3 regions of the Vibrio bathopelagicus genome follow, and region 1 is predicted to be linked to each of the others. Evidence: predicted binding sites of a transcription regulator. Region 1 holds the regulator's gene; each other region holds the start of a gene.

The links. Region 1 encodes PurR, which represses purine synthesis genes. Its sites were predicted from a motif close to TNANGNAAACGTTTNCNTNA; they were not measured.
Region 2: the regulator PurR is predicted to act here: its motif matches at 2,125-2,144, upstream of glyA (serine hydroxymethyltransferase).
Region 3: the regulator PurR is predicted to act here: its motif matches at 3,070-3,089, upstream of glpX (class II fructose-bisphosphatase).

Annotation. Positions count from the first base shown of each region.
Region 1 is NZ_CP062500.1:2,409,152-2,413,931, reverse strand. It holds gene IHV80_RS10615 (TVP38/TMEM64 family protein) at 1-438, opposite strand, end outside; gene IHV80_RS10610 (TfoX/Sxy family DNA transformation protein) at 571-1,161, opposite strand; cyclic di-GMP riboswitch class I at 1,289-1,374, opposite strand; gene purR (HTH-type transcriptional repressor PurR) at 1,545-2,549, opposite strand; gene torD (molecular chaperone TorD) at 2,867-3,514, opposite strand; gene torR (two-component system response regulator TorR) at 3,803-4,516, shown strand; gene elyC (envelope biogenesis factor ElyC) at 4,704-4,780, opposite strand, start outside.
Region 2 is NZ_CP062500.1:2,806,252-2,811,031, forward strand. It holds gene IHV80_RS12400 (DUF4250 domain-containing protein) at 1-16, shown strand, start outside; gene IHV80_RS12405 (hypothetical protein) at 248-574, shown strand; gene glyA (serine hydroxymethyltransferase) at 819-2,069, opposite strand; gene IHV80_RS12415 (YitT family protein) at 2,417-3,019, shown strand; partial or broken gene IHV80_RS12420 (winged helix-turn-helix domain-containing protein) at 3,102-4,653, shown strand; gene IHV80_RS12425 (hypothetical protein) at 4,755-4,780, shown strand, end outside.
Region 3 is NZ_CP062500.1:3,360,147-3,364,926, reverse strand. It holds gene IHV80_RS15085 (helix-turn-helix transcriptional regulator) at 72-692, opposite strand; gene IHV80_RS15080 (AcfA family outer membrane beta-barrel protein) at 875-1,522, shown strand; gene IHV80_RS15075 (NirD/YgiW/YdeI family stress tolerance protein) at 1,541-1,876, shown strand; gene glpX (class II fructose-bisphosphatase) at 2,003-3,010, opposite strand; gene zapB (cell division protein ZapB) at 3,335-3,577, shown strand; gene rraA (ribonuclease E activity regulator RraA) at 3,696-4,214, opposite strand; gene IHV80_RS15055 (1,4-dihydroxy-2-naphthoate polyprenyltransferase) at 4,288-4,780, opposite strand, start outside.

The sequences.
Region 1 (4,780 bases):
GAAAAATGGGAAGACAGGAATTAGACGTAGAGAAAATAAGTAAAATGCCCCGTCTTTTTCAACGCCTTTGTTAATCGTTGCTAACTTGTCGCCAAACTTGGTTTGGATCCAGTCACGTAACAGGTAACGGCTACTTAAGAAGGCGAGGGTTGCACCAATAGCACTCGCGAAAGACACTAGCAGTAAACTGTTCCAGAAACCAAATAGAGCAGCGCCTAAGAGTGTAACAACCGCAGCGCCGGGAATTGAGAAAGCCGTGATCATGACATAGGCGGCGAAGTAAATCGCAGCAGCAGCAATAAAATTGCTCTCGATGTAGTCATTCAAAACAGCTTGTTGAGCTTTCGCATTCTCAAGTGTTAGGTATTGGCCGAAATTGACGCCTAATAGGACGATGGTTACGACCAACACGATACCCAATATCATTTTCTTACTCATTGATACTTCCTCTAATTTTCAATGTATACCATTAGTATAGATAGACAGGCAAAGCATAGATTAACTTTCAACAGATATAAAAAAAGCCGCAAGAATGCGGCTTAGTTATGTAGATAGTTTGAACTGACAATATTAATTGACGCGACTGATAAGCTCTTCACGACGTTGCTGCGGTATAACAGACCAATGAGTACCATTGATCGCACCTTCTAGCGCCCAAAGCAGCTCAATGCTGACAGAGGATGCATGCGATTCCTTGATGGCGTTAAATGCGTTTACAGAGCCAGATTCATATAAACATTCTACGGAATCGATCCCCGCCTTTTTCAACATACGCTCGGTAGCCAATCGAAGGTTAGGGAGGTCCTTTAGTCGAGTTGGCTTAGCAGAAGACTGCTCCGCTTTCTCATCTTTAGCAAAACCCAGAGACGTCGTAGCAAGCTGCAAGATCTTTTCTTGGTCTTGCCACAAGCCTTCCGGCAATGCGAAATACTTAGTGACGACAGGGAAACCACGTTTTTTGTAGACGTATGGTTGAAACCCTTGTTGCTCGAATTGCTTTGTTGTGTCTTTGTCCGCTCTTATGTGCAGCTGGTCATTTACAACCAGAGCAAACATAGTGTCATCAGCAAAAAGCCCGAATCCACCAAACATTGAGCGTGATTTTATTTTTCCTAGGGGCTCAAATAATTTCATTGAGTCCTTTAGTATCGGTTTATCCATGTTATTTATCTCGGTGTATTTGAACTACGCCACCAAATAAGCAGGTCCGAGAGATTAGCAAAATGTTGCAATTAAATTGTCAACAAGCCGTAAATTACTAAATTGTTAGTAACTACTGCATTTTGCCATCGGTAACCCCGCTACCATACCAACGAGTGGTTTAGGCCGGAAGCTTTGCGTCTCACTCTTTCGAGTGGTTTGCCCTGTGCGTGACTGACTGAATAGAATAAAGTTTTTGTTGAATGAGGCTCACACCTGATATTTCAAAATGTGATATTGCTTCAATTAATGATCTTGGTGTTATGCAACTAGGTTTATTTTAGTTGCTTATAAAAAAAGCGCACCCAAAGGTGCGCTTAATGAAATTAAACTCGATTTATCAATCAATTTAACGTTTTAACTGTGCTTCGCTCAACAATTTCAGGGTGCATTTCGAAGACACGTTTTTCATGATCTTTATCTTTAATGCGTTCCAACAAAATTTCGAATGCATTTTTACCAACACGACGCTTAGGTTGGTGAACCGTCGTCAATGGTGGAGAGAAGTATTCTGCAAGTTCAATGTTGTCGTAACCGATAACCGAAATATCTTCAGGAATGCGAATGCCTTGCTGTTGTAGACGACTCATTAGGCCAAGCGCCATTGTGTCGTTAAAACAGAATACAGCAGTAGGACGATCTTCCATCTGAGCAATTTTATCAGCTGCAAGTACAGCGGTATCACACTCAAAGTTACCTTCAATGATGAGCTTTTCGTCGGTTGCGACCTTCGCTTCATTGAGTGCGCGTTTGTAACCCGCGATGCGTTCTACACATGCTGCTTTGTCTAAGTGGCCACTTAAACAAGCAATCTTTGTGTGACCACGTTCTAGCAGGTACTTGGTTGCTAGATAGCCGCCTTCTTCAGAGTTATCGATGATCTTATCAGCCTGAGAGGTTTCAGGACCCCAATCCATGACAACTTTTGGGATATCAGCATGGCGATCTAACATGCCACGAAGTTCTTCTGTTAAGTCAGAACACATAACCAAGATGCCATCTACACGCTTTTCTGCAAGCATTCGAATGTAGTCACGTTGCTTCTCATAGATACCACCCGTGTTACACAGAATCAAAGTGTAACCTTGACGGTAGCAGTAGCTTTCAACACCATCGATCACTTCAGAGAAGAAGAGGTTTGTTGATTGAGTCACAAGCATGCCGATAGTACGTGTTGAATTGCATTTCAAGCTACGAGCAACAGCACTTGGCGCGTAGTTTAATTCGTCTACGGCTTTGTTTACTTTCTCTTGAGTCGCTTCTGCAACAAAACGCGTTTTGTTGATTACGTGAGAAACGGTGGTAGTTGATACGCCTGCTAAGCGAGCGACATCTTTTATAGTGGCCATGGTTTTATCCTATTAGAAGCTACTTTCCCAAAGTACGGAATAAAGTAGCCGTTAAGCTACCTAACTAAGAGCTTAAATTTGTAGGGCTCTTTGGGGTATTAAAGTGCTAAAAAACAAAAAACCGCTATTGAGCGGCTTGTCTTAACACCGAAATGCTCTGAACTTAAATAAGCATAGCATTTCGTGAATGTTTCATATTTTATCGTTTGCGGTCACAATTTTAGACTGACTAGAAATTACTCGCAATAAAATTCACCCAGATTTCTGGGTGAATTGTCACATTCTATTGAATTTGTTTACTTAATCATCAGCGAATCTTATTCACCCGCTAAATACTGAGTGTCCAGATTGCAGAAGGCAACGAGAAGAGATGCAACCGATGCATAGAAACCGAATGAATCGATTTCACGACATTTAACGTTGAACTTTGGTACCCAAGTAAGAAGTTGTTGTTCAATAAATTGCTGTTGAACAGCGAACGATTTCTCTAATTCTTCTTCAAGTTCAGTTTCGTTTGAACGGATGATGAGATTACCCAAGAAATCGAGTTCGATAGCAATGTGGTCTGCTGGCTCTTTTAGATCTTTGTTAACCACCAAGTTGTGCTTAGCCATGATGTCTTCCATGTCTTTAGCTGGCTTGTCGTTTAACAGGCCCGTTTCGCCGATGTACATTGAAGCGTAAGGTAGAGCACCATGTTTATCTGTCTTTAAGAATAGATCGCAGAAGTCAGCAGACAGTTCTAGTTGGGCATCATCACGTGTTTGTAGACGGTTCAATGCGTCTACCAGTTTATCAATCGCAGGCTTAAGTGTTTCGTTTTCGCCTAAACCAGTCAGAAAAGAACGAATCTCAACAGAGTGGTAGTGATCGAGTTCTTCTTGTGTGAGCTCTTTAGCGAACAAGCTTGATAGCCACCAGTATATTTCAGCTCTTTGTTCGTTGAATGCTTTCGTATCTTTCATTTCATAGATCCTGATTTAGTCTTGTGATGTTTATATACCCAAGCATCGATAAGTCATTTGGGCATAAGCACACCAAGGCTCAATAACAAGGTTATTTGCTGAACGCAAAGTGACTCGTTAGTCGTAATGCCTATATTGAATTGCCATGGACGATAAATAGCAAGGTTTTAGATTGTCTTGTATCAAAAAAGGTTCATGTTTCTCGCTTTTATCTGCTGTACCACTAGAATTGTTACTAGTTATGAATAGAATGGTTACTGAAACTATTAAATAAGAAAAGTGGTGTAGATGAGCTATCACGTATTAGTCGTAGAAGATGATGTGGTAACCCGCAGTAAGCTGGTTGGATATTTCCAGAACGAAGGTTACACAGTGAGTGAAGCGGAAAGCGGTGCTCAGATGAGAAATGTGTTGGAAGAAAACAACGTTGACCTCATTATGCTAGACATCAACTTACCAGGCGAAGATGGATTGATGCTAACTCGCGAATTACGCAGTCAATCGGACATTGGGATTATTTTAGTTACTGGACGCACGGATAGCATCGACAAAATTGTAGGCCTAGAAATGGGCGCAGACGATTATGTTACTAAACCCTTCGAACTTCGCGAGTTATTAGTTCGAGTTAAAAACTTACTTTGGCGTATTGCTGCTGCTCGTAAAACAGCGGTTGGTGCGACTGTTGAAGTAGAAGACGAATCTGTGGTTCGTTTTGGTGAGTGGACGTTTGATATCCCTCGTCGTGCTTTAAGTAAAAATGGTGAGCCAGTTAAGCTGACTAAAGCGGAATATGAGCTGCTCGTTGCGCTTTCTTCTTACCCTAACCAAGTGTTAAGTCGCGAACGTATTTTGAACATGATCAGCCACCGAGTGGATGCTCCAAACGACCGAACCATTGACGTGTTAATCCGTCGTATGCGTGCGAAGATGGAGTTTGACCCTAAGAACCCACAAATCTTTGTGACGGTTCACGGTGAAGGTTACATGTTTGCTGGTGACTGATTCTCTTAGGGAGTTCTAGTTAGCAACAAAATTTGAACGTAAAAAAACCGAGACATCCTTGATGTCTCGGTTTTTTTTTGCGTTTCATTCTAGAGCTTATAGTTTTCTTGACGATTCATAAGTGACTCGAAAGTCGTTACATGAAAGCAGTGACACTAAAACAGCTACTTGAAACCAAGAACTATCATTAAGACTGCGCTGCAGAAGCTACACCATTATCCTCTTCTAAAATAGAAGGCTCAGGGATAACCACAGGTTCTTCAA
Region 2 (4,780 bases), 400 kb from region 1:
CAAACAGTTTCGATAGTCATTTAAAACAAGCTTGATTTGAAAGGCCAACCTCAGCGTTGGTCTTTTTTGTTGGTGATACGTATTTAATAAACATGTAGTTAGCCAGTTATAAATTATCTGTCTACATCTATACTTTTATATCTTAGAGTCAACGAACGCTCCTTGAACCAAAGCGTATTGTTGTATAGGCTACCTAAAATAGCATATAAAACTCATCACCAAATCTGATGATAGCGAAGGATTAACAATGAAAAGACTCGGACTTTTGGCAGTTTTCGCTGCAACACTGACGGCAGGTTGCGCTTCAAATACACAGCAAGACAACTTTCGTGAAGCCTCTTTTGAACTGTGTAACACCGAAGTCGATATTTACTCAGTAAGCCATGATGAAAGAGTACGTATTGTCTGTTCTGATGGCTCTAAATTCGCTTTAAACAGCGAAGACACGCTAGAAGTGATGCGCGATATCAATATCGACTACTGTGATGGCGAAGGCTTAGGTAAGTTCAACGAGAGCCGCCATTATTACTCATTCAAGTGTAAGTCTGGCACCCTGCTTAGCATCAGAAAATAGAACCAACACAAGAAAGCCACAAAGGGTTGATGTGCAAACATCAACCCTTTTTAGTACCCGCCTTTCTGTATTCTCAGATAACCCAACTCTCATACCTACAGATACAAAAAAAGGCCCCTAAAAAAGGAGCCTCTAATATCATCGTCTTTCAAAGTAGTCGTTTGAAATTCTAGGAGAGCACGCGGAGCTTACGGATGTAAGTGAGCATGCCCGACAACGAAGTTCAAATTACTACGAAGAAGAATTAAGCGTAAACAGGTAGACGCTTACAGATTTCTAATACTTTTGCTTTTGTCGCTTCGATAACAGACTCATCGCCCATGTTATCTAGGATGTCACACATCCAGCCAGCAAGAGCTTTCGCGTCTGCTTCTGAGAAACCACGACGAGTAATAGAAGGAGAACCGATACGGATACCAGACGTAACGAACGGGCTACGTGGATCGTTTGGTACTGAGTTCTTGTTAACTGTGATGTTAGCTGAACCTAGTGCTGCATCTGCTTCTTTACCTGTGATGTCTTTGTCGATTAGGTCAACTAAGAACAGGTGGTTCTCTGTAGAACCTGAAACGATGTTGTAACCGCGCGCTAGGAATTCAGCAACCATTGCTTTTGCGTTAGCAACTACGCGAGTTTGGTATTCTTTGAACTCTGGCTCTAGAGCTTCTTTGAACGCTACTGCTTTACCAGCGATAACGTGCATTAGAGGGCCACCTTGGCCGCCTGGGAATACTGCTGAGTTCAGCTTCTTGTAAAGATCTTCACCTTCGTTAGAAAGGATAAGACCACCACGAGGACCCGCAAGCGTTTTGTGCGTTGTAGTCGTTACAACGTGAGCATGTGGAACTGGGTTCGGGTAAACACCTGCAGCGATTAGGCCAGCAACGTGAGCCATATCTACGAAGAAGTAAGCACCTACTTTGTCAGCGATTTCACGCATGCGCTTCCAATCACAAACTTGAGAGTAAGCTGAGAAACCACCGATGATCATCTTAGGTTTGTGCTCGATAGCTAGCGCTTCCATCTCTTCGTAATCAATTTGGCCAGCTTCATCGATACCGTAAGGAATGATGTTGTAAAGCTTACCAGAGAAGTTTACTGGAGAACCGTGAGTTAGGTGGCCACCGTGCGCTAAGCTCATACCAAGAACCGTATCGCCAGCGTTTAGTAGCGCCATGTACACAGCGTTGTTCGCTTGAGAACCTGAGTGAGGCTGTACGTTCGCGTATTGCGCACCAAATAGTTCACACGCACGTTCGATTGCTAGAGTTTCAACTTTATCTACGAACTCACAACCACCGTAGTAACGCTTACCAGGGTAACCTTCAGCGTATTTATTTGTAAGTTGAGAACCTTGAGCTTCCATTACACGTGGGCTTGTGTAGTTTTCTGAAGCGATAAGCTCGATGTGCTCTTCCTGACGAAGAGTTTCTTCTTGGATAGCTGCGAATAGATCCGCATCGTAATCAGCAATGTTCATGTCACGCTTAAGCATCTGTATCTCCTGACTCAGATTGTACTGAAAGTTTCAAAAAAACCACACAACGACCGAAAGCAAACGTTTCCGTCACCGTTTTGATGTGACGCATTCTACATAATTTGATCTAGGTCATAAAGAGCTAATTGCAATTTTATCATGCAGTTTTTTCATAATCACATATAAGATTCATCATGGTTATTAAGCATATCCAACCAAAGATGACGCTTACTGTCAATTTTACGATTTACACCCTGTAAAACGCAGATTACATAGGTTTACCTTAATTTTGCCCCTCTAGCTACCGAAAGCTAAGGTTTTTATCTACTATACTCGCCTTTATTGGATAGGTAATTATAAAAACGATGGAAAAGCACACACGTAAAGAAGATTGGGTAGCAATCCTCACTGGCACGTTTTTAGTGGCGTTAGGCGTCTTCTTTTTACAGTCAGCAAACCTGCTTACTGGTGGCACGACTGGCTTGGCTCTGCTTTTGAGTCAATTTACGCCAGTAACCTTTGGTATTCTGTACTTTATTGCGAACTGTCCATTCTATCTATTGGCATGGAAACGATTTGGCCGTCACTTCGCAATAAGCAGTGCCATCTCTGGTGCTTTAGTGTCTGTATTTGCCGACCATTTATACTTGGTGATTTCGTTAGACGTTCATAATGAAATTTACTGTGCAGTCGCTGGCGGCTTATTAATGGGCTTAGGCATGTTGATATTGTTCCGTCATCGCTCAAGCTTGGGTGGCTTCAACGTATTGTGTCTGTTCATTCAAGATCGCTACGGTATCTCAGTAGGCAAAACCCAAATGGCCATTGATGCCTGTATTCTGTTTGCATCGTTCTTCTTTGTATCACCTTGGGTGATTGCCGTATCTGTTTTAGGCACCGCAGTATTGAACATCGTATTGGCAATGAACCACAAACCAACTCGCTACTCGGTGAATTACGCGTCTTAATACTAATCACCCTATGAATTACTAGCTGTTTTTAATAACAAAAACAGCTAGAATTTAGGTTTTATAAACCGTCGCCTTTTCTATGCAAGATTACCTCTCTAGCGCCAAAGACCAACAAGCCTCTATTTACATTGAAGGCTTGGAATTCAACCCCAACACACGAGTCTTAAGCTGCGACGAGCAGGTCATTGATTTAGAACCTCGTTCTATCGAGCTCTTAGAGTTATTTCTTACCAGCGTTGGTCAACCGCTCTCTGCCGAGTACATCATTGAATCGGTATGGCAAAGTAACTTCATTTCCAAAAATGTTCTGACAAACCGAATCAGTACCTTACGTTCAATACTTCAAAAACACCTACCAGAAAGCGATGCCACCAAGATCTTGGTGACCTATCCACGCAAAGGATACTTCCTCAATCCGAGCTCAGTGAGTTTGGCCAATACATCAGCCGAAATTACAGAAGTAACCGAGCCACCTCAGGCCAGCCGAAAGACATCACCTCTAAACCTTTTGTTACTGTCATTCTCTGCTGTGTTGCTGCTAAGCACCACAACTCTAGGTTATATGTTTTGGCACTCGTCAAACCAAGCCTCAGAGCTAGAACGTACACAGAGGCTGATTCCTAAGGTTGAGCTATTACTGAACCGCATCGATGCCATTGGTGATAATGCGAGAACGCATCGCAAAGCCGTTAAAGCGCTGCTGCTTCAACAGCAAATTGAATACGCTTATACCGATTTAGCCAACCAAGATGCGCCGAGTTACTTCGTTGACCCAATAGACAGCACACCTTTCTTTCCGGGTGCGAAGAACATGCGCACCAGTGATTACCTGCTCAATATTCAATTAAAAGATCAGGAAATCGATACACGCCTTGCGGCTAAAGTCAGCCTTATTTATCCAAGCTCAGGTAAGCTTGCCTTTCGTGGGTCTATTCAATAGAGATTGACACCCTCAGTGAAAGCCTAATGGAAATTAATCGAGAGCTGGCAAACTACTTTGCTTTGCCTGCCCCACTATCACCAGAGTGGTCTGTCAGTGATAAAGAGCTCAGCCATTTGCTTAACGAACCAACGCTAAAGCTAGATAGTGTGCCACTCAACGTAATGACTTCAACATTGATCGCACGACAAATGGCGCTCTTTGAGACTGACCACCAGCGACTGATCAGTTTCACTAGCCTTGTGCAAACACGCTTTAAGTTGATTCCCGACGAGCTCAAACTTTGGCTTGGGATCATTCATTTTAAGTTAAGAGATCTGCAAACTGCGAAAGAGTTTCTGACCAACACTGCGGGTAACTCGACCATCGAAAACGCACTGGTCTACATGATGATTTCCCATATTGCTTACAAGCAAGGGGACATGGATAAGTTTCGCCTCAACTACATGGAATCCTTGGTGGCGTTATTGCGAGTGGTTCCTTCAGAAGAGTTGTTTGCTCGCTTATCCAAACCGGAGTCGAAATCGACCTGTCTCCAGCCTTGGAAAAATCTAAAATTGAGCATCAATGAGCCACTGATCATCAAGCAATGGGAAAACCTAATGCTTAACTACTGCACGAGTGTCGGCCATCAATTTTCCGAATAAAGAAATATAAAGCATTTAAAAACAATAATTTAAATATAAATTAAGATCTTATGTATCTTCGTTTTTTGCCCTATTAGCCCTCTCAACAATAGCATTCCTAAAAACATCAGGCCGCTCTAGGCCAACTATATTAGGAATGCTCAACATGAAAAAATCCATGACGCTGCTTGC
Region 3 (4,780 bases), 950 kb from region 1:
ATGCTTTAAGCTTAAGAAAGAAACCTGTACAAATTTCGTTCTATTTTGGTTTTCTCAATATTGAGACAGAATCAGTGACTGGGCGTTAGGGTGTAAGTACAACGACGTTCGCCAGTGATGATGTGTTCAGTACGGCTCACATGACATTCATCTTTGAGTAATTCTTTGAAAACATTGAGTTCTGATTGGCACAAGCTAGGGCAGCGAGTCGCAGCCTTACAGATAGGGCAGTGGTTTTCGATCAAGATGTAGTGATCGCCTTGATCTTGAAGTTCAGCCATATACCCTTCTTCTTCTCGAAGTTGGGTTAGTTTTTCAAGTTTACTCAGTAGATTATCGCAGCCAGATAGGGCGGCTTGGTACTGCTTTAACGTGTGCTGTTCACGTTCAGCGGCTACTTTAGCTAGTCCCTCTTTACCAAATAGGTTCTCAACAGCATCAATCACTTGAATCGTGAGCTCACCGTGTCGATCTGAAAATTGACCATGACCTTGTTGAGTCAGTGACCAATGACGAGTTGGGCGACCTACTTTTACTTTGACGTCATGAAACGCAAGAATACCGTCATCTTCCAAACTTTGTAGGTGCTGTCTTGCCCCCATTGTCGTCATGCCAAATTCTTCTGACAATTGTTTCGCGGTTACTGCGCCTTGACGTTTAATGGTCTGTAAGATTTTGTCGCTTGTTTTCATACTATCTCTACCTCGTGAACCTTACTATTATGAGGCAAGGTGTTTATAAAGCAAACCATTTACTATTTTGTCATTTTCTCTGCTCTGCATTTATAAATACCTGAGAATTTTCTTTTTCTTCACGATCACTTCACGGCCGTTTTCAGATAATGCCTCTATCGAAATAAAGAGGTAAAAATACAGTGAAAAAAACAATCCTAGTAGCCCTCGCCCTAAACTCATTTTCAGTTGCTGCTGCGCCTTATGTTGGTTTGGAATACGGATTCGGTTCGACAGTTCACGATTTTGAAACTTCTTTTCAGGCTGACGGCGTGAATCTTAATCCTGAACTGGAAGACGGTATTTTGGGTGGCTTTGTTGGTTACTCAATTAATGAATCATGGGCGATTGAGCTGGGTTACAGCCAATTTGAGCTTGATGATGAGCGCTCGAAAAATCTGGGTATCGTTGATATCAATGGTCAGATGTACCAACACGAAATGGAGTGGGACTCTTCAATCAAAGCCAAACAAATCACGTTAGCCCCAGTATTCAGCTATGCCGTTAACGATAAATGGACAACGAAAATGAAAGCGGGTGTGACTTATACGCAATATGAGTCAACGGCTCGTAAATCAGAAGAGCACGAGCTTGTGATCAACGATGATATGGAGCTGAATAACACGCTTTTCCTTCGTTCAGAAAAGAATGACGAGTTTGGCGCAATGGTTTCTATTGGTGCGGAATACGAAATTGCTTCCGGTTTCACTGTCGGTGCAAATGCAAAGTACCAACTTGATAGCTATACCAACACCGCATCTTTGAATGTTAGCTCGACTTACTACTTTTAACTCCAGGGAATCATCAGTATGAATAAGCTGCTTTTCACAATGACACTTACTCTGATGTCGAGTTCTGCATTGGCTGCGTTTAATGGCCCAAGTGCCCCAGCAGTGAGTAATGTTCAACAAGCTAAGAGTGCGGCGGAGGATAGCTTTGTTGTGTTAACCGGTAATATTGTGCGATCTCTAGGAGGCGAGCTCTACTTGTTTAAAGACAGCAGTGGTGAAATTGAAGTGGAAATCGAACATGAAAACTGGATGGGGCAAGAGGTCTCGCCAGAAGACAAAGTCACTATCCGTGGTGAGGTCGATTCTGAATGGACAACGACACAGATTGACGTGGATATGATCCAAAAAATCTAACTTGTATTCGCTTTCCATTAAAAAATCCCCACTAACTCAGTTAATGGGGATTTTTATATTGGCTGAAGATAAGGTGGTGCTCTTTAGGCTCTTATCTATATCTACTTGCTGTATACCGGATACGGCTTACAGGATGTGACCAATCACTTCTGGGTCTTTACGCTCTAGGTAGTGAATAGACTTGATACGACGAATAGTACGACAGCGACCACGGATAAGCAGTGTTTCTGTGGTTGCGATATTGCCTGTACGAGTGATGCCTTCTAGAAGGTCACCCTTAGTAATACCCGTTGCAGAGAACACAACGTTGTCGCTACGAGCCATGTCTTCCATCTTCAACACGATACCCGCCGTTACGCCCATCTCAGCACAACGCTCTAATTCAAGCTCACCGTGTTTGCGGTTCTCTTCTGTATCGCCTTTTACTTCATGACGAGGAAGCAGACGTGCGTGCATGTCGCCATCGAGTGCGCGAATAACTGCAGCCGAAACGACACCTTCAGGCGCGCCGCCGATGCAGTACATTACGTCCACTTCGCTGTCTGGCATACACGTTAAGATAGAAGCAGCAACATCACCGTCTGGCACTGCGAATACACGAACGCCCATCGCCTGCATGTCGGCAATCACTTGGTCATGACGTGGCTTAGCAAGTGTGGTTACTACTAGTGTATCGAGTGTTTTGCCTAAAGCTTTGGCGATGTTTTTTAGGTTTTCTGTCAGTGGCAGTTCTAGGTCAATTACGCCTTTTACGCCAGGACCAACAACTAATTTTTCCATGTACATGTCAGGCGCTTTAAGGAAGCTGCCTTTCTCGCCTGCAGCCAATACAGCCAATGCATTTGATTGGCCCATTGCTGTCATGCGTGTCCCTTCAATTGGGTCAACGGCGATATCTACAGCATCACCGCCAATACCGACGTTTTCGCCGATGTATAGCATAGGTGCATCATCGATTTCACCTTCACCAATAACGATCTCACCGCTAATTTCGGTTTTGTTCAGTAGGCTACGCATTACTTCTACAGCAGCGCCATCTGCAGCGTTTTTATCGCCACGGCCAAGCCACTTGTAACCAGCTAGTGCTGCACCTTCAGTGACACGAGAGAATGACATTGCTAAATCGCGTTTCATGCGGACTCCAAAATTTTCAAAGGGGGAATAGAAATTTCGCGGCGAATTTTACCATATCCCAAAGGAAACGTTTGCCTTTTTGTTTTTTGGGGATTGCTCTCGATCAATTTGCAGGTGAAAACAGGTAATATTCATCAAAATAATCAGTCTGTTGTCGCGGTAGTAATAATTCACGTCAATATTCGGTAAAAAGCGCTGTTTTTTTCATCGAATGGCGCAAAATATCGAATATATAGAGTGTTTATCCTTGCTCTGCTGAGTAGAATGGGGAAATAAGTGGAGTAGACCTTCACCATCAAACGGATAACTTAAAGGTAGGCCAGAATGTCTTTTGAAGTACTAGAGCAGCTAGAAGCAAAAATTCAAACAGCAGTAGATACAATTGCACTTCTTCAAATGGAAGTGGAAGAGCTTAAAGAAGAAAAAGAAGCACTAGCAACAGAAGCTGGTGAGCTAAAAGCTAGCCGCCACGACCTAGAGCAAAAAACTCAGCAAATGCAGGAAGAGCACTCTGCATGGCAAGATCGCATCCGTAACCTTCTAGGTAAAATGGATGACGTAGAGTAATCAACTCTTCAGATTTAAAAAAACGCCCGCTACTCAGTAGCGGGCGTTTTTGTTTGTTGTTCTAATTTGCAAAGTGCTGGTTTACGAATGTTAGCTTGGGTGGGGCTCGTTGGAATCGTTACTCTGGCTCTTCTTCTTCAACATCCAAATCAAGCTCAACATCCAAAGGTTCAGCAGAAAGAATGATGCCCGTGTTGTCTGCGTAGAGGTAATCTTCCGGTAAGAAAGTTACGCTGCCAAAGTTGACCGGTACGTCTAATTCACCGACACCTTCTTGGCTCGCACCAACGGGAATAGAGGCCAAAGCCTGAATACCAAGGTTCATGTCTTCTAGCTCGTCGACTTCGCGTACGCAGCCATAAATCACAATACCTTCCCATTCATTGTCTTCGGCAAGCAGAGCTATTTCAGCATCGATCAGCGCTTTTCTCAGTGAGCCGCCACCATCGATCAACAACACCCGCCCCAGACCATCTTGTTCTAATACAGACCGAATTAATGCGTTGTCTTCAAAACATTTTATCGTCGAGATCTGTCCGGCGAATGACGCTCGTCCACCGAAATTACTGAACATTGGATCCACGACATCAACTTGATCCAAATATATGTCGCACAGTGCTGAAGTGTTGTATTCCATTAGCATACCTTTTGAACAATGAGCTTACTTTGAGTATATCGGTGCTTGATCCCTTTGCAATGATTAGTCTCAATTAACTCAATAGAGTTTGAGCTACGACAACCCCTGCAAACAGTAGATTAGTAACCAGTGAACATTTCACAATGACTGGCATCATCGGTGCAATCTGAGCAGGTTTTTCGGTTTCCCAAACGGCCTTGCCATGCTTGTACACAATAATAATGCTGAGTAAAAACGGCAGGCTAATCCAGACCGGTTTTTCTTGAATCAGTAGGTAGATGGCGAAAGACGCAAGAGCCAAACCGAGTAATGCGAAATGGTATTGCTTAGCTTTACGTTGACCTAGGCGAACTGCCATGGTGCGCTTGCCACATTCGCTGTCGTTTTCAATATCACGCATGTTGTTAATGTTGAGAACGGCAACGGCCATTAGTCCACAGCCTAGTGCTGGGAGAAACAGACTTGGTTCTACATGACCTGTGTGCAAGAAGTAAGTACCTGAAACCCCTAACAAGCCAAAGAAGATAAACACCGACAAGTCGCCAAGGCCAATATAACCATAAGGT